2 regions of the Bradyrhizobium sp. 26S5 genome follow, and region 2 is predicted to be linked to the other one. Evidence: riboswitches for the same ligand, from Rfam matches in the RefSeq annotation. Region 2 holds a riboswitch; the other holds the start of a gene.
The links. Region 2 has a riboswitch for glycine ahead of gcvT (glycine cleavage system aminomethyltransferase GcvT). Riboswitches for the same ligand answer to the same signal wherever they lie in the genome.
Positions count from the first base shown of each region.

Region 1 (15,533 bases), 180 kb from region 2:
TGGCCGAAGGGAATCTCGATCTCAAGGTCGACTCCACCGATCACGGCGACGAGATCGGCGTAATGGCGCGGGCAGTCCGGTTCTTCAAGGAGAGCATGATCCGCTCGGCCGAGCTTGCCGCGAAGGATAGCGAAGCCGTCAACCAGCGTGCGGCCCGCGCCGCACGCGTCGGCGAACTCACCAATCAATTTCATGACGACATCGGCGCGGTCATCGACGCCGTGATATCTGCGTCATCACAGCTCGAGGCAACGGCTGCACTGATGAACAGGAGCGCCGGCAAGACCAGCGAACAGGCAGCGAACGTCGCCGAAGCGACGCAGGCGGCGTCCAGCAACATGCAGACTGTCGCGGCTGCGACCGAGGAACTGTCAGGCTCGGTCGGCGAGATCGGGCGTCAGGTGACGCAATCGGCGCAAATCGCGCAGCGTGCGGCGGCCGACGGTCGGCGCACCAATGAGACGGTGCAGGGTCTCTCCGCCGCCGCGGAGAAGATCGGCGACGTCGTCAAGCTGATCAGCGAGATCGCGAGCCAGACCAATTTGCTGGCGCTCAATGCGACCATCGAGGCAGCGCGCGCGGGCGATGCCGGCCGCGGCTTTGCCGTGGTCGCCGCCGAGGTGAAGACGCTTGCGGAACAGACCGCCAAGGCGACCGACGATATCCGGGCGCAGATTGGGGCGATCCAGGCTACGTCAGGCGATGTTGTGACCGCGATCCGGTGCATGACCGTCACGATCGACGAGATCAACGAGATCGCCTCGTCGATCGCCAGCGCGGTCGAGGAGCAGGGCGCAGCGACCCAGGAGATCGCGCGCAACGTCCAGCACGCGGCAAAAGGAACCGGCGATATCTCGGCCAATATCGGTGCGGTTACCGGTGCTGCCGAGGAGTCCGGGGCAGCGGCGAGTCAGGTGCTCGGCGCTTCGGAAGAACTGTCGCGGCAGTCGGCCCGGATGCGCAATCAGGTCGAGAGCTTCATCGGCAGAATCAAGGCTGCCTGATCACTGCGTCTCTTGCGAACTGCCCGGTTTGGAGGAACGCAATCGTCTGCGCGATCGCGTCCGCGTTGCGCACCAGCCAGGGGTGCGAGGTACGGATCACGATGTGATCGGCCATGCCGTCGAGCCTGGTGTTGGCGACCGACACCCGTCCGTCATGCGGTCGCGGCAGGCCGATGGACGTGATCGGATAGACCGAGCGGTTGCCGGCGATGATGCCGGTCGGGTAATCGATCGCCGGCAGCAGCGCGCTGGTCGCGGCATCGCGGCGGGTGACGAGCTGCTGGCCGGCCGGGCCGAAGAAGGCGCGATAGGCAGCAAGGTTTTTCAGGCGGTCGGCGATCTCGCTGCCGCCATTCGGCGTGCCCAGCATCACGACGCGGCCAAGTCGCGCCGGGCGATGTTGTGCCAGATAGACGCGTGCCAGAAGCCCGCCCATCGAATGGCAGACGAAATGCACAGCGCCTTCGAGGCTGCGCGCGAACCGATCGAGCGCCGGATGGATGTCCTCGGCCAGCGCATCGAGCGGCTTGCGCCGGCTGTCATAGTCGAGATTGAGAGTGGCAAAGCCGGCATCATCAAGCGCCAGCTCCATCCTGCGAAACGAGCGCGCCGTCCTGCTGATGCCGTGCAGCAGGACGACGCCGTCAGATGGAGACGCCGCGGGACGCCGCTCGCTCACTTATAGTCGCGCTCTTGCCACCACGGGAAATAGTCGGGCATGTCAGACGACACCTTGTTCTTGAACTGCGCAGGGCGCTTTTCCAAGAACGACACCACGCCTTCCTTGACGTCGTCGGAGCGGCCGCGGGCATAGATGCCGCGACTGTCGACCTTGTGCGCCTCCATCGGATCATCGGCGCCCATCATGCGCCACATCATCTGGCGGATCAGCGCCACCGACACCGGCGCGGTCTTGGCCGCGAACTCCTTGGCGAGCGCGCGCGCGGTCGGCAACAGATCGTCCGGCGGCACCACCTTGCTGACGAGCCGGCCGGCGAGCGCTTCCTGCGCCGGGAAGACGCGGCCGGAATAGCACCATTCCAGCGCCTGCGAGATGCCGACGATGCGCGGCAGGAACCAGCTCGAGGCGGCCTCCGGCACGATGCCGCGCTGGGAGAACACGAAGCCGAAACGCGCCGCGTCCGACGCGATGCGGATATCCATCGCCAGCTGCATGGTGACGCCGATGCCGACGGCGGGACCGTTCACCGCGGCGATCACCGGCTTCAGGCACTTGAAGACGCGCAGCGTCACCTGGCCGCCGCCGTCGCGCACCTGCGGATCGCTGTAGTCGACGCTGCCGTCGGCATGCCGCTTGACCGGACCGCGCCGCGCGTCGCGGTCGAACGTGTTGGCACCGGAGGACAGGTCGGCGCCGGCACAGAAGCCGCGGCCGGCACCGGTCACGATGATGGCCCTGACATCGTCGTCCTTGTCGGCTTTGTCGAACGCGTCGATCAGCTCCTGCTGCATCGTCGCGTTGAAGGCGTTGAGCTTGTCGGGCCGGTTCAGCGTGATGGTCAGGATCTGCTCGGCGACCTCGTACTTGATCGTCTCATACGCCATGGGGATGATTTCCTCTCGGTTTTCTTGAATAGGCGGCGCTACGCGCGTCTCCATCCAGTTAACCCGGCAATCATCCCTTGTGAAGAAGTCGGATGCGCGGCGTGGCCCCGCGCCGCGCATCGCGACTTGCGTTGAGGCGCTACTTCTTCGGCGGCGTCGGCCACGGCTTCTGCGGGCCGCGCAGGCCTTCGAAAGCCTTGCCCATGCCGAGCACGCCGATGTCGTCGAAGCGGCGGCCGATGATCTGGATGCCGATCGGAAAGCCCTTCTTGTCGTAGCCGCCGTTGATCGACAGCGCCGGGTTCTCCGACATATTCCACGGCACGGTAAAGCAGATGTGCTCGAACGGCTTTGCGGGGTCGTTGAGCGGTGCTGCGAACTCCGCCGGGAAGTTCACCACTGGCGACACCGGCGAGATCACATAGTCGAACTCGCAGAACAGTTTTGCGGCGGCCGCGCGGATCGCCATCGTCATGTTGAAGCCGCGCATCACATCGACACCGGAGAGCTTTGCGCCGGCCTCGGCCCAGCTGAGGATATAGGGCAGGGTCTTGCCGCGGTCGGCCTGCGGCAATTTCGACAGCTCGTCCCAGGTCCGCGCCCGCCAGAAATTGTCGAGGCCCTCGAGCATCTCCGGGGTCAGGATGCCGTCGATCTCGGTGATGACGGCGCCGGCGGATTCGAACGCCTTCGCCGCCTTGACGACGATTTCGCGCACCTCCTTCTCGACCTTCTGGCCGGATCCGGCGTCGAGCATCAGCCCGATGCGCAGCTTGCGCGGCGACTTCTCGATCGCCTTCCAGTTCACTTCCAGCGCCGGCAGGCTCATGCCGTCGCGGCGGTCGGGACGCGAGAGCACGCTCATCATCAGCGCGGCGTCGTCGACGGTGCGGGTCATCGGACCGGCAACGCGGCCGACATAGGGCGGATCGATCGGCACGCGGCCGAGGCTCGGCTTCAGGGCGACGAGGCCGCACCAGGAGGCCGGCAGCCGCACCGAGCCGCCGATATCGGTGCCGAGATGCAAGGGACCATAGCCTGCGGCACCGGCCGCGCCGGCGCCGGCGCTCGAGCCGCCCGGGTTCTTGCTGACATCCCAGGGATTGCGGGTGAGGGGATGGAACGACGACAGTCCCGACGACAGCATGCCGTAATCCGGCATCGTGGTCTTGGAGAAGATCACGCAGCCGGCTTCGCGCAGCCGCGCGGCAGGCGGCGCATCCTTTTCCGCCGGCGCGAGCTTGACGCTCGCGGCACCCAGCGGCACCGGCTGGCCCTTGGTCGCGACGTTGTCCTTGATGGTGACGGGCACGCCATCGAGCGTGCCGACCGGCTCGCCTTGTTGCCAGCGCTCGGTTGCGGTCTTGGCGACCTTTCGCGCCCCGTCAGGGTCGTACAGATACAGCGCCTTGATGTGCGGCTCCCAGGTCGCGACTTGGGAGATGATCTCCTCGAGCACCTCGGTGGGCGAGAACTGCTTGGCACGGTAGCCGGCGAGCAGGTCGACGGCCGTGAGATCGTGCAGCGAGGTGATGGTGTCCGGTTTCGGCTTATGCATGGGCACCTGCCGGCATGCGTTTCTCGATGATGCGGGCAAACATGCTGGCGCCGATCGGCAGGATCTTGTCGTCGAGAACGTAACCGGGATTGTGCACGGGCACTGAACCGTCATGACCGACCCAGAAATACGCGCCGGGAATGGCCTGCATCATGTCGGCGAAATCTTCGCTGCCCATCTTGGGTGTCGAGCGAGTGAGCACCTTGGCCGGATCGACGACGGTGCGCGCAACTTCCTCGACCACGCGGGACTGCTCTTCCTGATTCACCAGCACGCTGAACGTGTCGCGGATGTCAGCCTCGATCTCGACGTCATAGGCCGCGGCCATGCCGGCGCAGATCGCGCGCATGCGCTTGCGGATCAGGGCGCGGGTGTCGTCGTCGAAGGCGCGCACGGTGCCGCACAGCCAGGCTTCGCCCGGAATGACGTTGTAGGCGGAGCCGGAGTGAATCTGGGTGATCGAGACCACCGCCGGCTGCAGCGGATCGACATTGCGGCTGACGATCGACTGGATCGCCTGTCCGAGCGTCATCGCGATCACCACCGCATCCTTGGAGCGCTCCGGCATCGCGCCATGGGCGCCGTAGCCGTGGATCTTGATGTCGAAGAAGTCGGCGCCGGCCATCGCCGGGCCGGGCAGGATCGCGATCTCGCCATGGTTCAGGTCGGGCGCATTGTGCAGGCCGTAGACCTCGTCGCAGGGGAACTGCTTGAACAGGCCGTCCTTGATCATGGCGCGGGCGCCGCCGAGGCCTTCCTCGGCCGGCTGGAAGATGAAATGCACGGTGCCGTCGAAATTGCGGGTTTCGGCGAGATAGCGCGCCGAGCCGAGCAGCATCGTGGTGTGGCCGTCATGGCCGCAGCCATGGAAGCGGCCGGGAATGGTCGAACGCCACTTCAGATTGGTGTTCTCCTCCATCGGCAGCGCGTCCATATCGGCGCGCAGGCCGATCTTTTTGGTGCCGCCGCCCTTGCCCTTGAGCACACCGACCACGCCGGTGCCACCGAGGCCGCGATGCACCTCGATGCCCCAGCTCGTCAGCTTGTCGGCGACGATGCCGGAGGTGCGGACCTCTTCGAAGCCGATCTCGGGATGCGCATGCAGATCCCGTCTGATGGCAGTGAGTTCGTCGGCAAAACTGTCGATGCGCTCAATGGTCGGCATGGTTTCTATCCGTTTATGCGTGAAGGGGAGGTGGGTGTGAAAGTCGGGCCGTTTGGCTTGATACGGATGCCGGGACGCAAGTGTTTCCACGGCAGCGTGGCGGTATCGGCGGGCATCGCGCCCGGCGCGGCGCAGATCAGCAGCTTTTCGGCGATCGGCTCGAAATCGGCGCGGAAATGCACCGAGCTCTTGTTGACCAGGATCTTCTGCGCCGTCGGCTCGATGCCGACATAGCGGTACATCGACTGGTCGGCAAGCTGGGCCTTGTAGGAGCCGACCACGACGCGGACGTCGCCGATGCGCAGGCAGGCGGAAGGTCCCATGTCCATGTCGCGGCCACCGAAATAGGGGCCCGGTGCGACGAATTTGCCGTCCGAGAGCTTTTCGACCACGAAACTCTCCCGGTATGGCGCGTCACCGGGAATGCCGGACTTGCCGCCGAGTTCGAGCGTGACGGTCGCGCCGATCCCGGCGGTGTGCGCGGCCTTGGCCGATTGCGGGTCGTAGATCACGCCGGTCGCGGCACTCGCTCTGTTGCGCACCAGCGCGCGCAGCATGCCTGTCGTGTCGGAATCGCCGCCGGCGCCGGGATTGTCCTGGGTGTCGGCGATGATGATCGGCTTGCTCGCCGACTTCGCCAGTTCCATCGCCAGCTGGACGCCTTCGTCGGGCGAATAGATCCGGCCGTCGAAATCGTCCTCATGGCTCTCGACAAGCGCGACGATCTTGTCGGCGGCGGCATCCGCATCGGCTTGGGTCCGGCCATAGGCGAACACGCTCGGCCCGCAATCCCTGAAATCGGCCGCCGGGAAGCCCGGCGCAAATGACAGCGTCGGCACCGCGTCGCTCTCGAGGGCCGCGAGCTGTTGATAGATGCCCTTGGTCGGCTGGTCGTTGGTGCATTGCCAGCTGATCGGGATCAGGAACGGCAATTGCCGGAACGCCTTTGCGAAGCGTTGCTTTGTTTTCAGCAGCAGCGCCAGATGCCTGGCGCAGGCTTGGCCGGTGTCGGCCATATCGACATGCGGGTAGGTGCGGTAGGCGATCAACGCATCGGCATGCTCGATCATCTTGGGCGAGACGTTCGCATGCAGATCGAGGCTCACGACCAAGGGGAGGTCGTTGCCGATCACCTTGCGCACGCGGGCGAGGACCTCGCCTTCACCGTCGTCATCGTGCTCGGCGACCATGGCGCCGTGCAGGTCGAGATAGACCGCATCGATCGGCCCGGCCGCGGTAATGCCGTCGACCATTTCGGTCACGATCCGCTCATACGCATCCTTGCTCACATGCGCCGACGGGCTTGCCGCCGCGAAAATCGTCGGCACCAGCTCCCAGCCATTGGCTTCCGCCGCCTCGACAAAACCGGCGAGGCCTACATTGATCTTGCGCATGACCTTGAGCACATCGGCGCCATGCGTCATCGACGGCCAGCCGCCGCCGTGCACGAAGTCATCATAAGTTGCCTTCGTCGGCGCGAAGGTGTTGGTCTCGTGCAGGAAGCCGCCAACGGCAATGCGGGTCATCAAGTTGGTCTCGATACGTTTCTTCGATCATGATGCGAATGGAACGGCCCGCGCCACGATCTCGTCTCGTTGGTTGGAGCGCGATCTTTCGGAGAAGCCGGTATCCACCTTCCGGCTCACGCTCTAGCGCGCGACGTTAAGCGTGTCGTCGCGCCAAGCGCAAGCCGGGGAGCACTACCGGATTTGCATGCCCTATGGGCGTAAAGGCCCAAGGCCAGGTCATAAGGCCAGGTCATCAAGGCTAGGTCGTAAGGCTGCGGCTAAAGACCTAGGCCGTCGCCACAATGCCTTCCGAAACCGGGCGGAAATTCGCAAAATCCCAGCCGCGGCCGGGTGCGGCATCAAGTAGCGCGCGGGTATAGGCCTGCTGCGGATTGGTCAACACCTCGGCCGCTGGTCCCTGTTCCACGACGCGGCCGCGCTGCATCACGGCGACGTCGTCGCAGATTTGCGCGGCGACGCGCAGATCATGCGTGATGAACAACAGTGCGATGCCCAGACGCTGCTGGATTTCGTCAAGCAGGTTCAAAACCTGCGCCTGCACCGAGACGTCGAGTGCGGACACGGCTTCATCCGCCACCAGAACGTCGGGGTCGAGCGCCAGTGCGCGCGCGATCGCGATGCGCTGGCGCTGGCCGCCGGAGAACTGGTGCGGGTAGCGTGAGATCGCGTCGGGCGGCAAATGGACCAGCTCCAGCAGTTCGCGGGCTCGCGCCAGCGCGTCCTTGCGCGGCATGCCGTAATTGATCGGGCCCTCCGCAATGCTCTCGCCGACGGTGACGCGCGGATTGAGCGAGCGGTAGGGGTCCTGGAAGATGATCTGGATCTTCTGGCGATGCGGCTGCAACAGCCGCCGCGACAGATCCGAGATCTCGCGGCCGGCGAGGCGCACGCCGCCAGAGGTCGGATCGATCAGGCGGACGATGCAGCGCGCGACCGTCGACTTGCCGGAGCCGCTCTCGCCGACGATGCCGAGCGTGCGGCCCTTGCGCAGTGTGAGCGTGACGTTGCTGGCGGCCGCGACTTCACGGGCTTTGCCGTACAGCGACCGCTCCCGGTAGACCTTGCTGAGCTCGTTGGCCTCCAGCACCACCGGCTCCTTGGTCTCCGGGCGGGGCGCCCGCGGCACCAGGCTCGGCACGGCGGACAGCAGGTTGCGGGTGTACTCCATCGTCGGATTGCGCAGCACGCCCTCGAGCGGGCCGGTCTCGACCAGCCGGCCGTGCCGCATCACCGACACGCGATCGGCGATCTCGGCCACCACGCCCATGTCGTGGGTGATGAACAGCACCGCGGTGCCGTGATCGCGCTGCAGGTCGCGGATCAGGGTGAGGATCTGCTTCTGGGTGGTGACGTCGAGCGCGGTGGTCGGCTCGTCGGCGATCAGGAGCTTTGGTTCCAGCACCAGCGCCATCGCGATCATGATGCGCTGGCGCTGTCCGCCCGACAGGCGGTGCGGGTAGGACGAGAAGATGCGCTCCACGTCCGGCAGCCGCACATGCTCCATCATGGCCAGGATCTTCTGGCGCCGCGCGCGGGCGTCGAGATCGGTATGGGCGCGCAGCACCTCGTCGATCTGGCGCCCGACCGGCACGACCGGGTTGAGCGCGGTCATCGGCTCCTGGAAGATCATCGCCATCCGCGTGGCGCGCAATTGCCGCAGCCGCCGGTCGCTGGCGGTGAGCAGTTCCTCGCCGACCAGTTTGACGCTGCCGCCCGAGGGCACCAGCGTACCCTTCTGCAGCAGGCCCATCACGGTCAAGGAGGTCACCGACTTGCCGGAGCCGCTTTCGCCGACCAGGCAGAGCGTCTCGCCTTCGCGCACTTGCAGCGAGAGGTCGTCGATGATGCGGTGCGCATCCTGCTTGCGGCCGAGGCCGACGACGAGATTGTTGATGTCGAGGACGACGTTGGTCATGTCAGGCTCTCTTGACGCTATTGCGGGGAGCGAAACGACGGCAATTATCGGCTGTCATTCCGGGATGGTGCGCTAGCACCAGACCCGGAATCTCGAGATTCCGGGCTCGATGCTTTGCATCGCCCCGGAATGACGGCTTCAGAAGGGCTGAAGCCGTCACTTGCCCTCACGCTGCTTCATGCGGGGATCGAGCGCGTCGCGGGCGGCGTCGCCGATCAGGTTGATGCTGAGAATGGCGATCGAGAGCAGGAGCCCCGGCCAGAAGATCAGCGAGGGCTTGACCTGAAAATAGGCGCGGCCCTCGGCCATGATATTGCCCCAGGTCGGCGTTTCCGGCGAGATGCCGGCGCCGAGGAACGACAGGATCGCCTCGGTCAGGATCGCGGATGCACAGACATAGGTGCCTTGCACGATCAGCGGCGCGATCGTGTTCGGCATCAAATGCCGCCACATGATCTTGGGCAGGCTGGAGCCGAGCGAGATCGCGGCCTCGACATAGGGCTCTTCGCGTGCGGTCAGCACCACCGCGCGCACCAGCCGCGCCACGCGCGGGATCTCGGGGATGGTGATCGCGATCATCACGGTCCAGATGCTGGCGCCCGACAGCGACACCACGGCGATCGCGAGCAGGATGGCGGGGATCGCCATCAAGCCGTCCATCACACGCATCATCACCGCATCGACCCAGCGGAAGAAGCCGGCGACGAGGCCGATCAGCAGCCCGACGGCGATCGAGCAGACGGCGGCGCCGAGCCCGATCACCAGCGAGATCCGCGCGCCATAGATGACGCGCGACAACAGGTCGCGTCCATAGGCGTCGGTGCCGAGCAGGTATTGCGCGCTCGACGGCTTCAGCCGCTGCGACGGCGTCAGCAGCAGCGGATCGTGCGGCGCGAGCAGCGGCGCGAAGATCGCCATCAGGATGATGAGCGCGAGGCAGATCGTCGCAACCGCGATGATCGGCGTCGAGGTGAGGAAGCCGAGCTTGACGCGGAGCGGCCGCGTGACGGGAATAGAGGATTCGGGAAGGGTTTCGATCGCCATTGCTCAGTACCGGATACGAGGATCGAGCAGGGTGTAGGCGAGGTCGATCAACAGATTGACCGCGACATAGATACCCGACGTCAGAAGGATCATCGCCTGGATCACCGGATAATCGCGCGCCAGCACCGCATCGACGGTGAGGCGGCCGATGCCGGGCAGGTTGAACACGCTCTCGGTGACCACGACGCCGGAGATCAGGAGCGCGAAGCCGGAACCGATCACGGTGATGACCGGAACCGCGGCGTTGCGCAGCGCATGGCGCAGCAGCACGCCGGTCTCGCCGATGCCCTTGGCGCGTGCCGTGCGCACGTAATCCTCACCCAGCACATCGAGCATCGAGGCCCGTGTCATGCGCGCGATCAGCGCGACATAGATGAAGGAGAGCGTACAGGTTGGCAGGATGATGCGCTCGAAGAACGGACCGAAGCCGGCCGAGATGCTCTTGAAGCCCTGCACCGGCACCCAGCGCAGATCGATCGCAAAGATCTGGATCAGCACATAGCCGATCACGAACACCGGCACCGAGAAGCCAAGCACCGAGAGCCCCATCACGAAGCGATCGATCCAGGTGCCGTGCTTCCACGCCGCGATCACGCCGAGCGGCACCGCGACCAGGATCGAGAGGATGATGGTGGCGAGCGCAACCGAAATCGAGGGTTCGAGGCGCGGGCCGATCATCTCGAGGATCGGCTTGTTCGAGATCAGGGAGACACCGAGGTCGCCGTGCAGCAGTCTGGCGACCCAGGTGTAGAACTGGATGTAGATCGGCTCGTTGAGACCAAGCGAGGTCCTGATGCGTTCGAGCTGTTCCGGCGTCGCATTGTCGCCGGCGAGAATTGCGGCGGGGTCGCCCGGCGTTAGCCGCAGCAACAGGAACACGAACAGGGCCACCACGCCCATCACGGGAACGGCGGCGAGGATGCGGCGGATGAGATAGCCGATCATCGCTGCTATCTCCTGTCGTCAGGCGGTGTGAAGCGAAGGCTGGGCCGCATCATACTCATGGTGTCCCCGTGATGTGTCTCATGCGCTTCTGCGTCTTCTCTCAAAGCTAGCGCGAAAGTGATGAATTTGCAGGCAAATACTGTGCCAATGGCGACGCTATATCAAGGCGCGGTTCGGGCTGTTGGAAGCCTCCCTTGGTCTGAAGCTGCTATTTCGAATTGCACATTTCGTCACGCGCCACCGACCTGAAACCACAAGTCGATTCACGCTCTCATCGCGCCGCACCAGTTGGCGACGAACAATGCGATGCTCTGCGTTGTCTTGCGAAGGCTGTCGAGCTCGACGCGTTCGTTGAACGCATGCGGGCCGATGCCGTAAGGACCATAGCAAAGGGCAGGGATGCCATAGTCGACGCAATAGTAGCGGGTGTCGTTGACGGCGGTAGACAGGCGCTCCTGCATTGGAGCCTGGAAGACGGAATGATGGGCGGCCGACAGAGCTGCTTCCGCTTCGCTGCCAGGCTCGCACACCGCCGGGTCCGCCTGAAAACCACTCCACACGAGCTCAGCCGGATTGTCGGACAGGAAGTCGTCGGCCTTGTGCGCCTCGGCCAGGCATTCCTCGATGCCACGCATCGCCTCTCGCGGTGTCTCGCCCGGCAGCAGACCGAGCCGGCAATCCAGCTCGCACCACGCCGCGGTCGAACTGGCCCAATCGCCGCCTTTGATGATCCCGACATTGAACTTGATCGGATTCTTGACGGTGCGGAACCAGCTGTTGTCGAGCGCCCGGGCATTGAGCGTTTTGGTGTAATCCTGGAACGCGCGCACCAGATGCATCGCCGACAGGATGGCGCTCGTACCCGCCTCGGAATAGGCGACATGCACCGGCGTGCCGCGCACGCGCAGGCGAAACCAGATGGCGCCGACCTGGGCGCGCGTCAGCGTGTGTCCGGTCGGTTCGGGAATGAGACAGGCGTCGGCGCGATAGCCGCGCATCAGAGTGGACAATGCGCCGTTGCCGGTGCTCTCTTCCTCGGTCACGGTCTGCAGATGGACGCGCCCGCCCGGGGCATAGCCGGCGTCTCTGATAGCATCGAGCGCGAAGATCATTGCCGAGACACCGGCCTTCATGTCTTGCGCGCCACGCCCGAACATCCAGCCGTCGCGCACGGCGCCTGCGAACGGCGGCTGGTCCCAGAGGTCAGCGGGCCCCTCCGGCACCACGTCGATATGACCTTGCAAGATCAGGCTACGCCCGCTGCCTTTGCTGTTCTTCGTCGCAACAACCTGCTGCGATCCGGCAAGATCGATGCCGTCCATTGGCGCAGCCTTCGGATGGCTCATCAGATTGACGTCCGCAAGGCTGAACACATCGACGTCGTAGCGGCGCTTTGCGAACTGCTCGGCCAGCCAAAGTTGTTGCGGCGCTTCCTGTCCGCGCAAGCTGCGGAACTGCACCATGCGCGACAGGAACGCGATCTGATCGTCGAAGTTTCGGTCGACGGCCGCGCACAGCTCTGCGGCAATCTGATCCGGCTTGGTCAACGTCTCAGTTGTCATGTCGTGCCTTTCGTGGAGCCCTGTGCAGAAGGCTGAGCGTTGACTGTTTTGGAAAGGCGGCGCACGCAGTCGGTGCGCGTGCCGGTGGCGCGGTTACGCATCGGTCCGCCGAAGAGATCGCTGCCGGCATCCATGTCGTTCAGGATCCCGCGCCGGACCGCAATGTCATGCGTGCTCACCACCCCAATGCGCATTGTCCCCTCCCGCGATGAAGCGCTTTTTCCCATTGTGACGCTAGTTCCTATCACGCGGCGTTTCTCAGCGAATTCCGACTTGGCCATACGCAAATACGCTCATATTCTTCCTCTTCGGCCGGGTAATTAGGGGAAAGCTGCGCGGGTGGTCTCGGTCGTATCGACCTGCGACGGCACCATTGAAGGCGTGTCGAGGTCGCTCCAATCATCGATCGCCCCTGCTACCATCTGCGCCGTCGCGGCCGAGAGCGTCCAGCCGAGATGACCGTGGCCCGTATTGTAGAACACGCCCGGAATCCGTCCGGCGCGAACCACCGGCATCATGTTCGGCATCATCGGGCGCAGGCCCGCCCATGGCACGATCTTCGAGGTGTCGATCCCGGGGAAATGCTGTCGCACCCAGTCCACCAGCGGCTGGATCCGGTCGGCGCGAATGTCGCGGTTGAAGCCGTTGAACTCGGCGGTGCCGGCGACGCGGAAGCGGTCGGCGCCGAGCCGGCTGGTGACGATTTTCGCAGCTTCATCGAGCAGGCTGACGGTCGGCGCAGCGTCGCGGCTTTGCGGCGCATCGAGCTGCACGGTGATCGAATAACCCTTCACCGGATAGACATTGACGCGGTCGTTCAGCATGCCAGCGAAGTGACGGCTCGCCACCCCGGCGCAGATGACGATGCCATCGGCCTGCAACTCATGCCGCGTCGCGACGTCAGCATCATGCGAAGCGGCTTCGTTCCAACTGACGCGGAAGCCGTCGTCGCCTCGCGCGATCGCATCGACATCGGCTTCGTGGATGAAGCTCGCGCCGCGGCGGATGCAGGCGTCGGCAAGTCCGCGGGTGAACTTGTGGATATCGCCGGTCGCGTCCGACGGCGTGAAGAAGCCGCCATAGCAGGCCGTCTGCAGCGCAGGTTCGATTGTGCGGATTTCGTCAGGGGTCACCGGCCGGCGGTCGAGCCCGCCTTGCTGCAGCAGCGTGTTGACCCGCAGGCCCGCTTCGAAGCCGGCCTTGTCGTGATAGACGTGCAGGATGCCGCGGCGTTCGAGATCGAAGGCGATGCTCTCGCGCTGTGCGATCGAGAAAAGATGTTTGCGCGCTTCGATGGCGAGCCGCGTGGTCTCGATGGTGTTGCTGCGATAGCGGCCGATGTGGCCGACGAACTCGCCGATCCAGGAATATTTGTGCCAGCTCGGCTTCGGGTTCATCAAGAGCGGCGCGTCGCTTCTGAGCATCCAGCGCAGCCCCTTGAGAATGGTCGCGGCGTTGTTCCAGACTTCCGCGTTGCTGGCGGAGAGCTGTCCGCCATTGGCGAACGAGGTTTCCATCGCGGCGTAGCGATGCCTGTCGAGGACAGTCACCCGGTAGCCGCGTTCGAGCAGGGCATAGGCCGTCGTCACGCCGGTGATGCCGGCGCCAATGATCGCAACGTGAGGCATGATAGTCTTCAGGCTCCCGTGGGTTAGAGTCGCCGAACCACCGGTGAAACCGGCATCGGCGCCCCATCTGTCACGGTACCTGAGAGCTTGATCCGCATCGGGCCGCAGCCCAATAGCGAACTATCCCCTTCGGTGGACGTCATGGCCCTTGATGTGCGGCCATATTCGTCTCTCTCCAGATCGTCCTGACGATACAGTCCTTTTGCCTGAGAGTTTCCGGGGCGGTTGCTCCGTCGGCGCCGAAGCCAACAACACGCATGTTGTTGCTCCGATCTCTCCCGCATCGTCGTGTTGGACGGCCGGACCGTAGGCGAAGCCTGAAAATTGGACAAGGCTAAATTTCGATCCGGCAGTGCCAACGTGTTGTGCAGTGCAAATCGATGTCAGTCCAGCGTCGCCAGCAGTGCCGCCATCAGGCGGCCGCGTTCGGCGAGGCTGTCGACCTCGATATGTTCGTTGAGCGTATGCGCGTCTGCGCCGCGAACGCCGAGGCCGTCGAGCGTGGGGATGCCCATCGCACCGGTGAAGTTGCCGTCCGAGCCGCCGCCGGCGCTGCCATGCGGCAGATCGAGGCCCATCGCCGCCGCGAGGCCCTTTGCCTTTTCATAGAGCGCCATGGTGCCGGCATCCGGCTCCCACACCGGGCGGGTGACGCCGCGCGTCACCTTGAATGTCACGTCGTTGGCGGTGCCGGACAGCGCCAGCATGCGCTCGACGCCGCGGTCGAGATCGGCCTGGCGCTTGGCCATGCTGAGCGCTTCGCCGGTGCAGGTCGTCGCAACGCAATTGACCCATTGGCCGCCATGCACGATGCCGACCGAGAACGTGCAGTCCTCGGTGGTCATGCCGTCGATGGCGATGATCTGCCGGGCCATCTCGCGGATCGCGGAGCGGCCCGACGACAGCGTCGCGCCGGCGTGGCTCGGCTTGCCTGTTGCTTCCAGATTGAAGCGCGCGATCGCGTAGCGACCGGTGACGACGCCGTTGTTCGGACGGCCGGGCTCCGGCACCAGCACATATTTGTTGCGCGCGGCTTCCGCCTCGATGATGTCGCGCGTCGACGGCGTGCCGACCTCTTCATCGGGGGTGAACAGCACCGTGATCGGCAGCGGTGTCGTGAAGGAGGCGCGCGCCAATTGCCGGATCGCCTCGACCGACAGATAGTTGCCGCCCTTCATGTCGAAGATGCCGGGCCCGAAACACTTGTTGCCTTCGCGCCGCCACTTCAGCTTCTCGATGGTGCCGACCGGGTGCACGGTGTCCAGATGGCCTGATATCAGGATGCCGGGCTGGCCTTGCTTCGGATGAGGAAAACGGGCGCGGACGCAGCCGGCAAAGCCCTGGCGACCGGCGATGCGCTCGATCGTCGCACCCATGATCGCCATCTCGCGTGCGGCAAGGTCGAGCATGCGTTCGACTGCCGCCGAATCCCAGGTCGGGCTCTCGCACTCCACCCAGCTACGCAGGCCCTGCAGCATTGTTTCGGAATCAAAGGGAAGATTGGCTGGGTTCATCGTTTTTCTCTCTTGTTGTTTTGATCGCGCCGGCATCGCGCGCGCGTTACGAAAATCTCGGCCGACGAATTTGTAAAGCCAAAATCTGGCGCGCGGCCTCATT
Region 1 is NZ_CP145948.1:6,156,357-6,171,889, reverse strand. Features, by position in the region: gene V5279_RS29065 (methyl-accepting chemotaxis protein) at 1-1,004, shown strand, start outside; gene V5279_RS29060 (esterase/lipase family protein) at 991-1,683, opposite strand; gene V5279_RS29055 (crotonase/enoyl-CoA hydratase family protein) at 1,680-2,570, opposite strand; gene V5279_RS29050 (amidase) at 2,710-4,128, opposite strand; gene V5279_RS29045 (M20 aminoacylase family protein) at 4,121-5,293, opposite strand; gene V5279_RS29040 (M81 family metallopeptidase) at 5,299-6,819, opposite strand; gene V5279_RS29035 (ABC transporter ATP-binding protein) at 7,088-8,737, opposite strand; gene V5279_RS29030 (ABC transporter permease) at 8,894-9,781, opposite strand; gene V5279_RS29025 (ABC transporter permease) at 9,785-10,726, opposite strand; gene V5279_RS29020 (ArgE/DapE family deacylase) at 10,990-12,288, opposite strand; gene V5279_RS29015 (hypothetical protein) at 12,285-12,482, opposite strand; gene V5279_RS29010 (D-amino acid dehydrogenase) at 12,609-13,916, opposite strand; glycine riboswitch at 13,982-14,097, opposite strand; glycine riboswitch at 14,101-14,207, opposite strand; gene V5279_RS29005 (M20/M25/M40 family metallo-hydrolase) at 14,300-15,430, opposite strand.
Region 1: it holds a riboswitch for glycine, as region 2 does, so the genes downstream of both, V5279_RS29010 (D-amino acid dehydrogenase) here and gcvT (glycine cleavage system aminomethyltransferase GcvT) in region 2, are expected to answer to the same signal.

Region 2 (15,533 bases):
TCGAAGCCGCAATCCGGCAGAACTCCGGCCTGATCTCCGAGCAGATTCTCGCCGGCACGCCCGAGCGCGACGCCGAGGGCGAGGAGCCGACCGAGGAGTAAGCCGTAAGGCTGCAAGATTTCGTTGCAAGCGGGCGCTGAGGACGTTGAGTTGCCGACGTCTTCGGCGCCCGTTTCGTTTGGTCTGGCGTTGAGAGAGTTGTGCCGATGAAGCGCCTGATCCTGACCAGTCCGTCCGGCCTTAGCCTCACACGTTCGGGGCTCGCCGAGGTCGCTATTACATCCGGCTTTCGATTTGTCGGCGGACCACTGCCGCCGCTAGGAGAGCTTGAGACTTACTTCGGATTACGGTCGGACCAGGATCCGGTCGGACATTGGTCGCACTGGAGCACGCGGAGCCAGTGGCCTCAGGATGCCAGGGCGCGCAGGGATCTCGCGCTGATCGAATTCTGCGAACCTTACGAGATTGTCGAGCTTTGGTTCGATCCGGACCCAAATGATCAATTGCAGCTGATTTGGTTGCTCGATCATTTCCGGGCTTACCCGGCGATGGCGGCCAAGTTGAAATTGCGCCTGGTCGCTTTCGCTCTGTCGACGCTGCACGAGACATGGCGCGGATGGAACGAAGTGCCGCTTATCAACATACGGCCTGCCGACCTCGAGACCGCAAGCATCTGCTGGCAGGCCTATCGCGCGGCAACGCCCGAGGCTTGCTTCGATGCGCTATGTCGAGACCTCAGCGGCTTTCCCTTGCTGAGGCCGGCCCTGCTTGACCTGCTCCAGGAGCTTCCGTGGAGCAGATCGGGACTTGGCGCGACCGAACTACGACTGCTCGAACTGATTGCGGCGGGCTTCATGGGTACGAACGGGTTGTTCTACCTTCGCGGGTTCGGTCAACGCGCGGTATTCACCGACATGAAAATCGGGACGCTGCTTCAAGGGCTCGCGCATGGGCCGCAGCCCGCGATCGCTGGGCTCGATGATGAGCTACGCGTGATCGCCCCTGAGAATTTGCGAGCGCGCATGGAGGCCTATCGGCGAAGCCGGCTGTCGCTGACTGAATTTGGCGAAGCTGTCCTCGCCCATAAGGAGGACTTCAGTCGTCACAATCCGATCGATCGCTGGTGGGGCGGCACGCACCTCACCAACGACAATCTCTGGCGCTGGAGCCCAACCTTGGTGAAGCACTAGCGCCCGATGGCGGAGTGGCCGTTGTGTCTCAATCCGCGCAACGCGGATTGGCAGTCGGCTTACCCCTGCGCCAGCGCCTTTTCCCGGCTCGCGATCAGCGCGCGCAAGTCCTCGGTCACGGCGACCGATTGCTGCGTCTTCTGGTCGGTGGCGACCCAGATGATTTCGCCGGTGGCGCGAAGGTCGTCGGAGCCCTTGGCGAAGATCGCAAGCGCAAGCACGATCGAGGAGCGGCCGATCCGCGCGACCCGCACGCAGACCTCGATGTCCTCGTCGAACCGGATCGGCGCCTTGTATTCGACGACCGACTTCACGGTATGAAAGTCGACGCCGGTCCGCGCCACCTCGCCGAGATAGTCGTAGCCCATCGCGCGAAAATATTCGGTGATCGCGGTGTCGAAATAGGTCAGGTAGTGGGCGTTGAACACCACCGCCTGCGCGTCGACTTCGGAATAGCGGACGCGAAACGGGAAGTGAAACCAGAATTCCTGGCGCATGAATCCTCCTGCCGCGGCATTGCTCGCCGTCGTTCGCCCCGCAGTCTCGCCGGGCCTTATGATTGCCAGACCGTAGGATGGGTACCGCGACTTGTCCGCCGTAGCTCGAAGAGCGAAGGCGGAAGCGAAACCCATCGTTCATTGAGCGTGATTGGCACTGGTGATGGGTTTCGCTGCGCTCTACCCATCCTACGGCACCTACGCTAATCGCCCGCGCTACTCCGCCGCCTGCGCGTAATCCTCCACCGGCGGGCACGAGCACACCAGATTGCGATCGCCATAGACGTTGTCGACGCGCCCGACCGGGCTCCAGTATTTGTCGGAACGTGACACGCCCGCGGGGAAGCAGCCCTCGGCGCGGCTGTAGGCCCGGTTCCAGGCATCGTCGGCGATGTCGTGGACGGTGTGCGGCGCGTGGCGCAGCGGCGAGGCCTCGACCTTCCAGCGGCCCTTCTCGATCTCCGCGATCTCGTTGCGGATCGCGATCATGGCGTCGCAGAAGCGGTCGATCTCGAACTTGGATTCCGATTCCGTCGGCTCGATCATCAGCGTGCCCGCCACCGGGAAGCTCATGGTCGGCGCGTGGAAGCCGTAATCGATCAGCCGCTTGGCAATGTCGTCCACGGTGACGCCGCTGGTCGTCTTCAGCGCCCGCGGGTCGATGATGCATTCATGCGCGACGCGGTCACGGGCGTTGCGATACAGCACCGGGAAGTGCGGCTGCAGCCGCGCGGCGATGTAGTTCGCGTTGAGAATCGCGATCTCGGTGGCGCGTGTGAGGCCTTCGCCGCCCATCATCAGGATGTAGATGTAGGAGATGGTCAGGATCGATGCCGAGCCGAACGGCGCGGCCGACACCGGGCCGATGGCGTGCGCAACCGTGCCGTCTGTCGCGGGATGGCCGGGCAGATAGGGAGCCAGATGCGCCTTGACGCCGATCGGGCCCATGCCGGGACCGCCGCCGCCATGCGGGATGCAGAAGGTCTTGTGCAGGTTGAGATGGCTGACATCGGCGCCGTAATCGCCGGGCCGCGACAGCCCGACCTGCGCGTTCATGTTGGCGCCGTCGAGATAGACCTGTCCGCCATGCGCATGCACAATGTCGCAGATCTCGCTGATATGCTCCTCGAACACGCCGTGGGTCGACGGATAGGTGATCATGACAGCGGCGAGGTCTTTCGAGTGCTTCTCCGCCTTGGCGCGAAGATCATTGACGTCGACGTCGCCGCGCGCATCGCAGGCCACCACCACGACGTCCATGCCGACCATCGCGGCGGAGGCCGGATTGGTGCCGTGCGCGGAGGAGGGGATCAGGCACACCTTGCGGTGCGGCTCGCCGCGCGCGAGATGATAGCCGCGGATCGCCAGCAGCCCGGCATATTCGCCTTGCGCGCCGGAGTTCGGCTGCAGCGAGACCGCGTCATAGCCGGTGATGTCGCACAGCCACTGCTCCAGCCGCTGGAACAGCGCGTGATAGCCCTTGGCCTGATCCGCAGGCGCGAACGGATGCAGATTGCCGAACGCCGGCCAGGTCAGCGGGATCATCTCGGTGGTGGCGTTCAGCTTCATGGTGCAGGAGCCTAGCGGGATCATCGCGCGGTCGAGCGCCAGGTCACGATCGCTGAGCTTGCGCATGTAGCGCAGCAGTTCGGTCTCCGAGCGGTGCGTGTTGAACACCGGATGGGTGAGGAAGGCGCTGGTGCGCCGCAGCTCCTTCGGCAGCGCCTCGCGTGCGGCCGCCTCGATCTCGGCATAGCTGAGCTTGCCGCCGAACACGCGCCACACCGCCTCGACGGTCTCAGGCGTGGTGGTCTCGTCGAGCGCGATGCCGAGCGTGGTCGCGCCGATGCGCAGATTGATCCGCTCCGCCAGCGCGCGGGAGACCAGCTCGATCTGCTTCGCACCGGCTTCGACGGTCACGGTGTCGAAGAACGCTTCGCTCACAGGCGCAAAGCCGAGCTTGCGCAGGCCTGCGGCAAGCACGGTGGCGCGGCGATGCACGCTGCGTGCGATATGGGTCAGGCCCTCGGGGCCGTGATAGACCGCATACATCGAGGCGATCACGGCGAGCAGCACCTGCGCGGTGCAGATGTTGGAGGTCGCCTTCTCGCGGCGGATATGCTGCTCGCGGGTCTGCAGCGCGAGCCGATAGGCCGGCGCGCCGCGGGAATCCACCGACAGGCCGACGATTCGGCCGGGCAGCGAGCGCTTCAGCGTGTCGCGCACTGCCATGTAGGCGGCGTGCGGGCCGCCATAACCCATCGGCACGCCGAACCGCTGCGCCGAGCCGATTGCGATGTCGGCGCCGAGCTCGCCGGGCGAGGTGAGCAGCGTGAGCGACAGCAAGTCCGCCGCCACGATCGCAAGCGCGCCCTTGGCGCGCAGCGACGCGATCGCGGGCCTGAGGTCGCGCACCGCGCCCGAGGTGCCCGGATATTGCAGCAGCGCGCCGAGCACGTCGGCCTTGTCGAGTTCGGTCAGGGGATCGCCGACGACCAGCGCCCAGCCCAAGGGCGCTGCGCGCGTGCGCATCACGGCAAGCGTCTGCGGATGCACCTCCTTGTCGACGAAGAACACCTTCGCCTTGACCTGCGAGTGGCGCTCGGCGAGCGCCATCGCCTCCGCCGCCGCGGTCGCCTCGTCGAGCAGCGAGGCGTTGGCGACGTCGAGCCCGGTGAGGTCGCAGACCATGGTCTGGAAGTTGAACAGCGCTTCGAGCCGGCCCTGGCTGATCTCCGGCTGGTACGGCGTGTAGGCGGTGTACCAGGCCGGGTTCTCCAGGATGTTGCGCTGGATCACCGCGGGCAGGATGGTGCCGGAATAGCCCTGGCCGATCAGCGAGGTGAACACCTGGTTCTGCGCGGCGAGCTCGCTCATATGCGAAAGCGCCTCGGTCTCGCTCAGCGCGCGGCCGAGATCGAGCGGCGCCTTCTGGCGGATCGACGCCGGCAGCGTCTCGTCCATCATTGCCTGCAGGCTCGCAGCGCCGACCGTCTCCAGCATCGCGTTGACGTCGCGCGGCGACGGTCCGATGTGGCGGCGGACGAAATCGGTGGCGGCTTCGTTGATCGGCTTGAAGGGCGCGTTCATGGCTTGATCCTCGGGCTGATCCTCAGGCGGTGTGGGCGGCGTAGGCGGCCTCATCCATCAGGCCGCCGAGTTCGCTCTTGTCTGATATCTTCAGCTTGAAGAACCAGGCCTTGCCGCCGGCATCCGAATTGACCAGCGCGGGCTCGGCCGCGAGTTCTTCGTTGACCTCGATCACCTCGCCGGTGATCGGCGCGTAGACGTCGGAGGCGGCCTTGACGGATTCGACGACGGCGGCGGCCTCGGCCTTCTTCAGGCTGCGGCCGACCTTCGGCAATTCGACGAACACGACGTCGCCGAGCTGCGATTGCGCGTAGTCGGTGATCCCGATCGTGGCGACGTCGCCCTCGATGCGGAGCCATTCGTGGTCGGACGTGTACAGCGTCGTCATGGGGATCGATCCTTTGGCGTCTAGCGTTTGTAGGTATTGGGAACGAAGGGCGTGGCGGCGACCTTCAGCGGCAGTCGCTGGCCGCGCACCTCGGCGAAAACGGTGGTGTCGAGCGCGGAAAGCGAGGTCGGCAGATAGCCCATCGCAACGGGGGCATTGAGGCTCGGGCCGAAGCCGCCCGACGTCACCTTGCCGATTGGCTCGGTGGAGGTCGGGTCGGCGAACAGGACGGCGCCTTCGCGCACCGGCGCGCGGCCTTCCGGTCGCAAGCCGACACGGCGGCGGGAAGCGCCTTGCGCGAACTGTGCGAGGATCTTGTCGGCGCCCGGAAAACCGCCGGCGCGGCCGCCGCCGCTGCGGCGAACCTTCTGTACCGACCATTCCAGCGCGCCTTCGACCGGCGTCGTCGTGGTGTCGATGTCATGGCCATAGAGGCAGAGCCCGGCTTCGAGCCGCAGGCTATCACGCGCGCCGAGCCCGATCGGCAGCACGTCGGAATTGTCCAGCAGTGCGGTGACCAGGGTTTCGGCCTTGTCCGCCGGCACCGAGATTTCAAAGCCGTCCTCGCCGGTGTAGCCGGAGCGCGAGACGAAACAGTCGATATCGGCGACGCGGCGCGGGCCGGCGTCCATGAATTTCATCGAACTGACATCTGCACAAAGTTTCGCCAGCGCCGATTCGGCTGTCGGCCCCTGCAGCGCGATCAGCGCGCGGTCGGCCAGCGACACGATTTCGCAGGCGTCGGAGAGATGCGCGCGCAGATGCGCCTCGTCCTCGGCCTTGCAGGCGGCGTTCACCACCAGGAACAGATGATCGCCGAAATTCGCGACCATCAAATCGTCGAGCAGCCCGCCGTCGTCATTGGTGAATTGGGCGTAGCGCTGCCGTCCCGGCGCGATGCCGACAATGTCCTGCGGCACCAGGTTTTCCAGCGCGAGCGCTGCATCAGTGACCTTGCCGGATTTGGGCTTCAGCGCGAGCTGGCCCATGTGGGACACGTCGAACAGGCCGGCGTTGCTGCGGGTGTGCAAGTGCTCCTTGAGCACGCCGGCGGTGTATTGCACCGGCATGTCATAGCCGGCGAACGGCACCATCTTGGCGCCGCGCGCCAGGTGCAGCGCGTGCAGCGGGGTCTGTTTCAGCGGGGAAGTTTCGCGCGCAAGCATCACAGGGCCCTCGCGGTTCCCGCAGGGGACCTATTTCCCCTTGAGAAACCTGCAGAAAGCCCCATCTGTCGCTGTGCCTGAGAGTATTATCCCGTCGGCGGACGCATCGGGGATGACCCAGCGCCTCTTTCCAGATGTCAGACGTCACGCGGTCCTTTTGCCTGAGAGTTTCCGGGGCGGTTGCTCCTTCGGCGCCGGCGCAAGGCCGGTCTCTCCCGACGTGACTTAGCTATAGGTAGGTAGAAAACACGGCGCCGCCAAGACTGTCAACGCAGCTGCAGCAACTATCCAGTGGGCTTTGTGCTGCCGCGGCAAGCCCATGATCCGCCTGCACAGTTTCTGGACACCGCAGCTGGCCTTGTCTAAAAGCGTTCGGCCGGAAATGACGCCTTTTTGCGGCTGACCGGCCCCTATTTCCGATTGGATGAACATGAGCAGCGTCAACGACATCAGGTCGACTTTTCTGAACTACTTCAAGGCGAACGGCCACGAAATCGTGCCGTCGTCGCCGCTGGTGCCGCGCAACGACCCGACCCTGATGTTCACGGCGGCCGGCATGGTGCAGTTCAAGAACGTCTTCACCGGCGTCGAGAAGCGTTCCTATCAGCGCGCGACCACCGCGCAGAAGTGCGTGCGCGCCGGCGGCAAGCATAACGACCTCGACAATGTCGGCTACACCGCGCGCCATCTCACCTTCTTCGAGATGCTCGGCAACTTCTCGTTCGGCGATTACTTCAAGGAGCGCGCGATCGAGCTCGCCTGGAACCTGGTCACCAAGGATTTCGGGCTGAAGAAGGACAAGCTGCTCGTCACCATCTACCACGACGACGACGAGGCGGCGGGCCATTGGAAGAAGATCGCCGGCTTCTCGGACGACCGCATCATCCGCATCGCGACGTCGGACAATTTCTGGGCGGCGGGCGATACCGGGCCGTGCGGTCCGTGCTCCGAGATCTTCATCGACCGCGGCGAGCATATCTGGGGCGGACCTCCGGGCAGTCCGGAGGAGGACGGCGATCGCTTCCTCGAGTTCTGGAACCTGGTGTTCATGCAGTTCGACCAGGTGACGAAGGAGGAGCGCGTGCCGCTGCCGCGTCCCTCGATCGACACCGGCATGGGCCTGGAACGCATGGCCTTGATCCTGCAAGGCGCCGAAAGCGTGTTCGAGACCGATCTGTTCCGCCATTTGATCGATGCGGCCGCATCCGCGCTCGGACACGGTCCGAACGAGCAGACCGTTGCGTCGTATCGGGTTATCGCGGACCATCTGCGCTCGTCGGCGTTCCTGATTGCCGACGGCGTGCTGCCGTCGAACGAGGGCCGCGGCTACGTGCTGCGCCGGATCATGCGCCGTGCGATGCGCCATGCCCAATTGCTCGGCGCGCATGAGCCGCTGATGCACCGGCTGGTCTGGGCGCTGGTCCGCGAGATGGGTCAGGCCTATCCGGACCTGGTGCGTGCGGAGAAGCTGATCGAGGAGACGCTGCGGCTGGAAGAGACGCGCTTCCGCAAGACGCTGGTGCGCGGCCTGTCGATCCTCGACGAGAAGAGCGCCGGCCTCAAGAAGGGCGACATGTTCGACGGCGACACCGCGTTCACGCTGTACGATACCTTTGGCTTCCCGCTGGATTTGACGCAGGACGCGCTGAAGTCGCGCGGCATCAGCGTCGACCAGGCGGCGTTCACCGATGCGATGGAGCGGCAGCGCGTCAAGGCGCGCGCCTCCTGGACAGGTTCGGGCGAGGCGACGACCGAAGCGATCTGGTTTCCGCTGCGCGAGAAGCTCGGCGCGACCGAATTCCTCGGCTATGAGACCGAGAGCGCGGAAGGCGTGGTGACGGCACTGGTCAAGGACGGCGCCGAGACCGGCACTCTCAAGACCGGCGAGAGCGGCGCGATCGTGTTGAACCAGACCCCGTTCTATGCGGAGTCCGGCGGCCAGGTCGGCGACATCGGCATCCTTACGCGTGACGGCGTCAAGTTCCGCGTCACCGACACGCAGAAGAAGGCAGGCGATCTGTTCGTGCATCTGGGCACGGTGGAGCAGGGTACGCTCAACGTCGGCACCGCGTTGCAGCTCGAGGTCGATCACGCGAGGCGTTCGTCGATCCGCGCCAACCACTCCGCGACGCACCTCTTGCATGAGGCGCTGCGCCAGGTGCTCGGCGATCACATCGCCCAGCGCGGCTCGCTGGTCACGCCGGACCGGCTGCGCTTCGACTTCGTGCATCCGAAGCCGATCACGCCGGACGAGCTTGCCCGGGTCGAGGACATCGCCAACGACGTCGTGCTCGAGAATGACGAGGTGACGACCCGCATCATGGGGGTCGACGACGCCCGCGAGGCCGGCGCTCGCGCGCTGTTCGGCGAGAAATATGGCGACGAGGTCCGCGTCGTCTCGATGGGCAAGAGCGCCCGCGAGCACGGTCAGAACGTGCTCGGCTGGTCGGTCGAGCTTTGCGGCGGCACCCATGTCCGCCGCACCGGCGATATCGGCCTGATCTCGGTGACCGGCGAGGGCGCGGTGGCGTCGGGCGTGCGCCGCATCGAGGCACTGACCGGGCGCCATGCGCGCAGGCACGCCAATGACACGATGGCGCTGGCCAAGACCGCGGCGCAGGAGCTGCGCACCACGATCGAGGATGTCCCGGCGCGCATCACGGCGCTGATGGAAGAGCGCAAGAAGCTCGAGCGCGACCTGTCGGACGCCCGCAAGAAGCTCGCGATGGGCGGTGGCGGCGCGTCGTCGAACGGCGCGGCCTCGGGCGTGCGCGAGGTCGGCAACGTCAAGCTGCTCGCCCGCGCGGTCGAGGGCGTCGAGACCAAGGACCTGAAGAGCCTCGTCGACGACGGCAAGAAGCAGATCGGCTCGGGCGTGGTCGCGATCGTCGGCGTCACCGAGGACGGCAAGGCCGGCATCGTGGTCGGTGTTACCGCCGATCTGACCTCGCGCTTCAACGCGGTCGAGCTGGTGCGCAAGGGCTCCGAGGCGCTCGGCGGCAAGGGCGGCGGCGGCCGGCCCGACATGGCGCAGGCGGGCGGGCCCGACGGCGCCAAGGCGGATGCGGCGCTGTCGGCGATCGAGCAGGCGATGACTCAACAGGCATCGGCCGGCGCCTGACGGAGAGGCTGATCGTGGCGACGGCTCCGGGCAAGCCCACGATCAGCGATCCCGGGCTGCGCGACCGTCTCTACGCGCTGCTCGAGCAGGACCACCTGCCGCATTCGGTCGGCTCGCGCTTTGTCCGGCTGGTCATCGCGATCATCAGTGTCGACGTGCTGGCGGCGATCCTGGCATCGGTGCCCGAGTTCGATGCGCAGCTGTGGTGGCCGTTCACGGCGATCGAAATCGCCGCCGTCATCGCCTTTGCGCTGGAATATGCCGCGCGGCTCTGGAGCGTGGTCGGCCGCTCGCTGCGCGACATGACGCCGCTGCAGGCGCGGCTCGAATACGCCTTCTCGGCGCTCGGCGTGATCGACCTGCTCGCCTTCCTGCCGTCGGCCATCGCGCTTGCGATTGGTGACAAGACCGCGCTGGTGCTGTTCGGCATGCTGCCGTTCCTGAAGCTGGTGCGCTATTCGACCGCGATGCGCTCGCTGCTGGCGGCCCTGCACGCCGAGCGGCGCACGCTGTTCGGCTGCGTCGTGATCCTGACCGGCGCGGTGCTGCTGTTCGCCTCGCTGCTCTATGCCATCGAGCACAAGGTGCAGCCGGACAAGTTCGGCACCATGCCGCAGGCGATGTGGTGGGCGATCGTGACGCTCGGCACCGTCGGTTACGGTGACGTCGTCCCGGTGACGCCGCTCGGGCGGATCGTCACCGTGGTTGCGATCGTGGTCGGCTTCGCGATGATCGCGCTGCCGGTCGCGATCGTCTCGACCGCGTTCGCCGACGAGGTCCGGCGCCGCGACTTCGTCGTGACCTGGGGCATGCTGGCGCGGGTGCCGCTGTTCTCGCATCTCAACGCCGCCGATATCGCCGACATCATGCGCCTGCTGCGGTCGCAGACCATCGAGGCCGGCGAGGTGCTGGTGCGGCGCGGCGACGCGGCGTCGTCGATGTATTTCATCACCGCGGGCGAGGTCGAGATCGACCTGCCGAGCCAGCGTGTGCGGCTTGCCGACGGCGCGTTCTTCGGCGAGATCGCGCTGCTGCGGCGGACCAACCGCTCCGGCACGGTGACGGCGACGCGCAAGACCAAGCTGCTGGCGCTCGACGCGCAGGACTTCCATGCCCTGATCGAGCGCATGCCGGCGCTCGCCGCGCATGTCCGGGAAACGGCGGAGGCGCGGCTCGCCGATCCGCTCACGGCCGGTGGCGACCTAGCCGCCGGCGAAATTGCCCAGGCGCCGAGCGAGACCGACGGCGGCATCCGCGACTAGCTCAGTCGCGGCGCAGGAACACGTAATCCGCCGAATAGGGGGCGCTCCGCAACGCGCCGACCTTGTCGCAGGCGCCGTCGAGCGCACCACCCGAGGTGTTAATCCGCTGCACGGTGGCGACGCTGGTCAGCACGCCGTTGCCGCGGTGGGCGATCACCTCGAGTTTCAGCCAGGGAATATCTGATGCGGTGGCGCCGGGTGCGCTGCCGGCGGTGCGGGCGGTCACGGCGCTGCCGTCGACATGCTCCCAGTTCGGGCCGGCATAGTGCCGGCCGACCGTGCGGCCGCCGGCGATCAGGGTGGCGATGGGTTCGCGGAACGACCAGGCGAGCTTGCCGTCGGTGACCGGCTTGCACTCATAGACCTGGGCGCCCTCGGCGTGGACGGTGAGGACCGCGGTCTCGTCCGGCGCCGCAACGGGGGCGGGCAGGGGATCGGCAGCGAGCGCCGCCGATCCGGTCAGCAACAAGGATGCGAGCGTCACCCGGCCGAGTAGGGTCATGGTCACGCTCACTGCAACGTTCGGCAACAGGCGGCCTTAGGCCGCCATCGCCTTGCCGAGGTTGTCGGCAACCTTGTCGAGGAAGCCGGTGGTCGAGAGCCAGCGCTGGTCGGCACCGACCAGGAGCGCCAGGTCCTTGGTCATGTAGCCCTCCTCGACGGTCGCGACGCAGACCTTCTCCAGGGTGGTGGCGAACTTCGCCAGTTCCGGATTGTTGTCGAGCTTGGCGCGGTGGGCGAGGCCACGGGTCCAGGCGAAGATCGACGCGATCGAGTTGGTCGAGGTCTCCTTGCCCTTCTGGTGCTCGCGATAGTGGCGGGTCACGGTGCCGTGGGCGGCTTCGGCTTCCACGGTCTTGCCGTCCGGGGTGAGCAGCACCGAGGTCATCAGGCCGAGCGAGCCGTAGCCCTGGGCCACGGTGTCGGACTGCACGTCGCCGTCATAGTTCTTGCAGGCCCAGACATAGCCGCCGGACCATTTCAGCGCCGAGGCCACCATGTCGTCGATCAGGCGGTGCTCGTAGGTCAGGCCCTTGGCGTCGAAGTCCTTCTTGAACTCGCGGTCGAATACGTCCTGGAAGATGTCCTTGAAGCGGCCGTCATAGACCTTCAGGATCGTGTTCTTGGTCGACAGATAGACCGGGTAGTTGCGCATCAGGCCGTAATTGAACGAGGCGCGGGCGAAATCGATGATGGAATCGTCGAGATTGTACATCTGCATCGCGACGCCGGCACCGTTCGCCTTGAACACTTCCTTCTCGATCACGGCGCCGTCTTCACCGACGAACTTCATCGTCAGCACGCCCTTGCCGGGGAACTTGATGTCGGTGGCGCGGTACTGGTCGCCGAAGGCGTGGCGGCCGATGATGATCGGCTTGGACCAGCCGGGAACCAGGCGCGGCACGTTCTTGCAGATGATCGGCTCACGGAAGATGCAGCCGCCGAGGATGTTGCGGATGGTGCCGTTCGGCGACTTCCACATTTCCTTCAGGTTGAATTCCTTCACCCGGGCCTCGTCCGGGGTGATGGTGGCGCATTTGACGCCGACGCCGACCTTCTTGATGGCGTTGGCGGCGTCGATGGTCACCTGGTCATTGGTCGCATCGCGGTATTCCATGCCGAGATCGAAATAGAGCAGTTCGACATCCAGGAACGGGTTGATCAGCTTGTCCTTGATGTACTGCCAGATGATCCGGGTCATCTCGTCGCCATCGAGCTCGACGACGGGATTGGATACCTTGATTTTTGCCATGACGGAGGGGCCCTCTTGGGAACAGCGCGCTTTTGACCGCGGGTTGGAATACGCCTGCGCTATAGCACCGCCCGGGGGCGGGCGGAAGCGGACCGGTTATGCACTTTAAGCCCATCTTTTCATCGAGAACCGCCATTCTGATGGCGGCTCCCGGTCCTTGTCTTTGACGGGTTTTCTTCACGCGAACCGGTGCCCACTTCGCTTGAAAACCCTCTAAAATGGGACCTGGGTCGCCGTCCCCGCCACGATGTACCAGGTCACGAACAGGCCTGCGATCAGGGCCCCCGGCAGGCTCGATCCGGTCCGCCGCCAGGTGAAGGTCGCGATCACGGCGACGATCGCCAGGAGCGGCACGAACTGGATCGCAACGATGGTCGAGAGCGGCACGAAACTGGGGTCCGGGATCGGATTGAACAGTTTTCCGGTCAGCCACAGCGTGCCGTATTGCAGGACCAGCAACACGATGAAACCGAACGTCAGCGCCAGGATGTTGGTCAGATAGAGCGCCCCGCGCGGGGCATCCATGGTCGAGAAATTCCGGTGCAGCACGTGCAGCGCCACGACGAAAAACGTCGTGAACGGAATCAGATAGATCAGGAAGATGAGGAATTGCTTCGCGCTCATCAACTTGAGTGCGACGATCCAGAACCTGAAGTCGATCTTGAACGCGAGGTCGGCGAGCCAGAGCGCGGCATAGCCGACCGCAACCGAAATCACCGCGATCACGACGGATTGACCGACGAGGCCGGCCCGGCTGGCGCGCTTCGGCGCGAACCGCATCAGGGCGAGCGTGATCAGGCCGTTGATGATGACCCAGACCAGGATCTGGTTGGTGATGCCCTGCGGCAGGAACGTGCTCGGGGTCACGAAGGTGCCGCCCAGCGCAAAGGCCGGATAATAGGTCAGCGCCGGAATGAAGGCCGAGAGGATGAACGCCGTGGTCCAGCGCCGGCCGCTCGCGGCCTCATGCGGCGGCATGGTGCCGTCGGCGACCGCCGGCAGCCGCAGGCGGGAGAACATCTGTGCCTCCAGCAGCCCGTCGAACGTCCCGATCACGAGCGCGACGAAGCCGATCAGCGCGATCAGGGTCCCGATCTCCTTGCGGAACCAGATCTGGTCGTCAACGGGGCGCGCCGTGCCGCCCTTCAGCGTTTTGGCGAACCAGTCGAGGCTGTAGCCGATCGCCTCATGCGAGATGTGCTCGGCCGGATGGGTCATCGCCGGCGTGTACAGCACCCGTGCGGTGCCCGCAGCAGGATCGCCATAGACCTTGCCCGGCTCGACCGCGCCCTGGGTGCCGAACAGCGCCCAGAGCTTTGGGCTCGTGGCGACGTCGCGGGCGAGGTCGACGCCCCACATCAGGGTGGAGAATTCCTCGTACTGGGCGAACACCAAAGCGGTGTTGCGCGGCCAGCTCGCGGTGCCCTCGGCGGCGAACGGCTTGCCGGTCGAAGACCCCTCCAGCACCATCGACTTGTAGTCGTTGGGCATCGCGGCGGCGGCGGCCAGTACGGTCCAGCCGCCCATCGAATGGCCCTCGAGCCCGATGTTCTCCTTGTCGACGAATGGCAGGCTGCGGAGATAGGCAAGGCCGTCGGGTCCGCCAAAGCCGTTGGCGAAGGAGGGCGGGTCGCTGTAGCCATGGCCGGTCTGGTCGAGCGCCAGCACGACATAGCCGCGGCGGGCGAATTCGATGGCGAAGCCGTCCTGGGTCTCGCGCGAATTGATGTAGCCGTGGACCGCGAGGATGCCGGGCGCCGGGATCTGCGCCGTGGCATTCGCCGGGATATAGAGCAGGGCACTCATCGTGTTGCCCTTGGCGCCCTTGAACCTGACTTCCTCGATCCGGATGCCGCCTGCGGTCTGCGTGAGGTGGGCGAGCAGGCCCCCCGCCAAGATCAAAACCAGGCCCACAATCGCCAGCGTCCATCTGCCCCGCATCGTCGTCCCCCCAAGGTGCCTCGCCGTTCAACCGGCGTCTCAAGCGTGCCTTTACAGCTTCGCTTTGGTTGTGGTTGATAGCCTATCCGAAGGCGAAGCGCGCGCAAGCGGCAGCCTGCGCTGCGTGCGACCTGGACTCCGATTGAGGATTCGCAATCGCCGCTAACCCTGTTATCTCCTTGGAGAAAATGGTCCCGCGCAAAACCGGTACACAGCTGGTCGATGCTGCTCTTGGGCCGCCTGCATGAGACTTTGAATCAGGCTCTTCGGAAGCTGATTCAAAACCTTCAGACGTTGAATCAGAAAGCGAAGTGAGATGTCCGGCACCGACAAGACCAAGGCAGGGCACGACCTTGCCGGTCCCGTCGTCATCCTGGTCGAGCCGCAGCTTGGCGAGAACATCGGCATGGCCGCGCGCGCGATGGGCAACTTCGCGTTGACCCGGATGCGCATCGTCAATCCGCGTGACGGCTGGCCGAATGTCGCCGCGCAGCGTGCCGCGGCCGGCGCCGACCACATCATCGGTTCGGTTGAACTGTTCGACACCGTCGAAGAGGCGATCGCCGACCTGACGCTGGTGTTTGCGACCACCGCCCGTGCCCACGACCAGGCCAAGCCGGTGGTCGGGCCGGAAGGCGCGGCCGGCGAGATCGTCGGCCATGTCGCCTCCGGCGGCGGGGCTGGCATCCTGTTCGGGCGGGAGCGCGCCGGCCTGACCAATGAGGAGGTCGCGCTCGCCAACCGCATCATCACCTTCCCGGTCAACCCGGGTTTCGCCTCGCTCAATTTGGCGCAGGCGGTGCTGTTGATGGGCTACGAGTGGTTCAAGCTCTCGACCGCGGGCGCGCTGCCGTTCGCGATGCCCGAGCGCTCCGAGCCGGCCTCCCAGCACCAGATGCAGGCATTCTTCGACAACCTCGTCGCCGAGCTCGACAAGGTCGAGTTCCTGCGGCCGGCGGAGAAGCGCGACACCATGCTGGTGAACCTGCGCAACATCTTCACCCGGATGGACCCGACCAAGCAGGACATGCACACGCTGCACGGGGTGGTGATGGCGATCGCCGAGGGGCGCAAGGGCCCGGCCAAGGGCGGCGTGCTCGACGGCGCCCAGGCGACCCGGCTGCG
Region 2 is NZ_CP145948.1:6,335,308-6,350,840, reverse strand. Features, by position in the region: gene recA (recombinase RecA) at 1-101, shown strand, start outside; gene V5279_RS29925 (hypothetical protein) at 207-1,190, shown strand; gene V5279_RS29920 (thioesterase family protein) at 1,250-1,687, opposite strand; gene gcvP (aminomethyl-transferring glycine dehydrogenase) at 1,904-4,777, opposite strand; gene gcvH (glycine cleavage system protein GcvH) at 4,800-5,165, opposite strand; gene gcvT (glycine cleavage system aminomethyltransferase GcvT) at 5,186-6,331, opposite strand; glycine riboswitch at 6,471-6,560, opposite strand; gene alaS (alanine--tRNA ligase) at 6,762-9,452, shown strand; gene V5279_RS29895 (cyclic nucleotide-gated ion channel) at 9,464-10,714, shown strand; gene V5279_RS29890 (DUF3455 domain-containing protein) at 10,716-11,216, opposite strand; gene V5279_RS29885 (NADP-dependent isocitrate dehydrogenase) at 11,253-12,467, opposite strand; gene V5279_RS29880 (alpha/beta hydrolase family protein) at 12,681-14,408, opposite strand; gene V5279_RS29875 (TrmJ/YjtD family RNA methyltransferase) at 14,725-15,533, shown strand, end outside.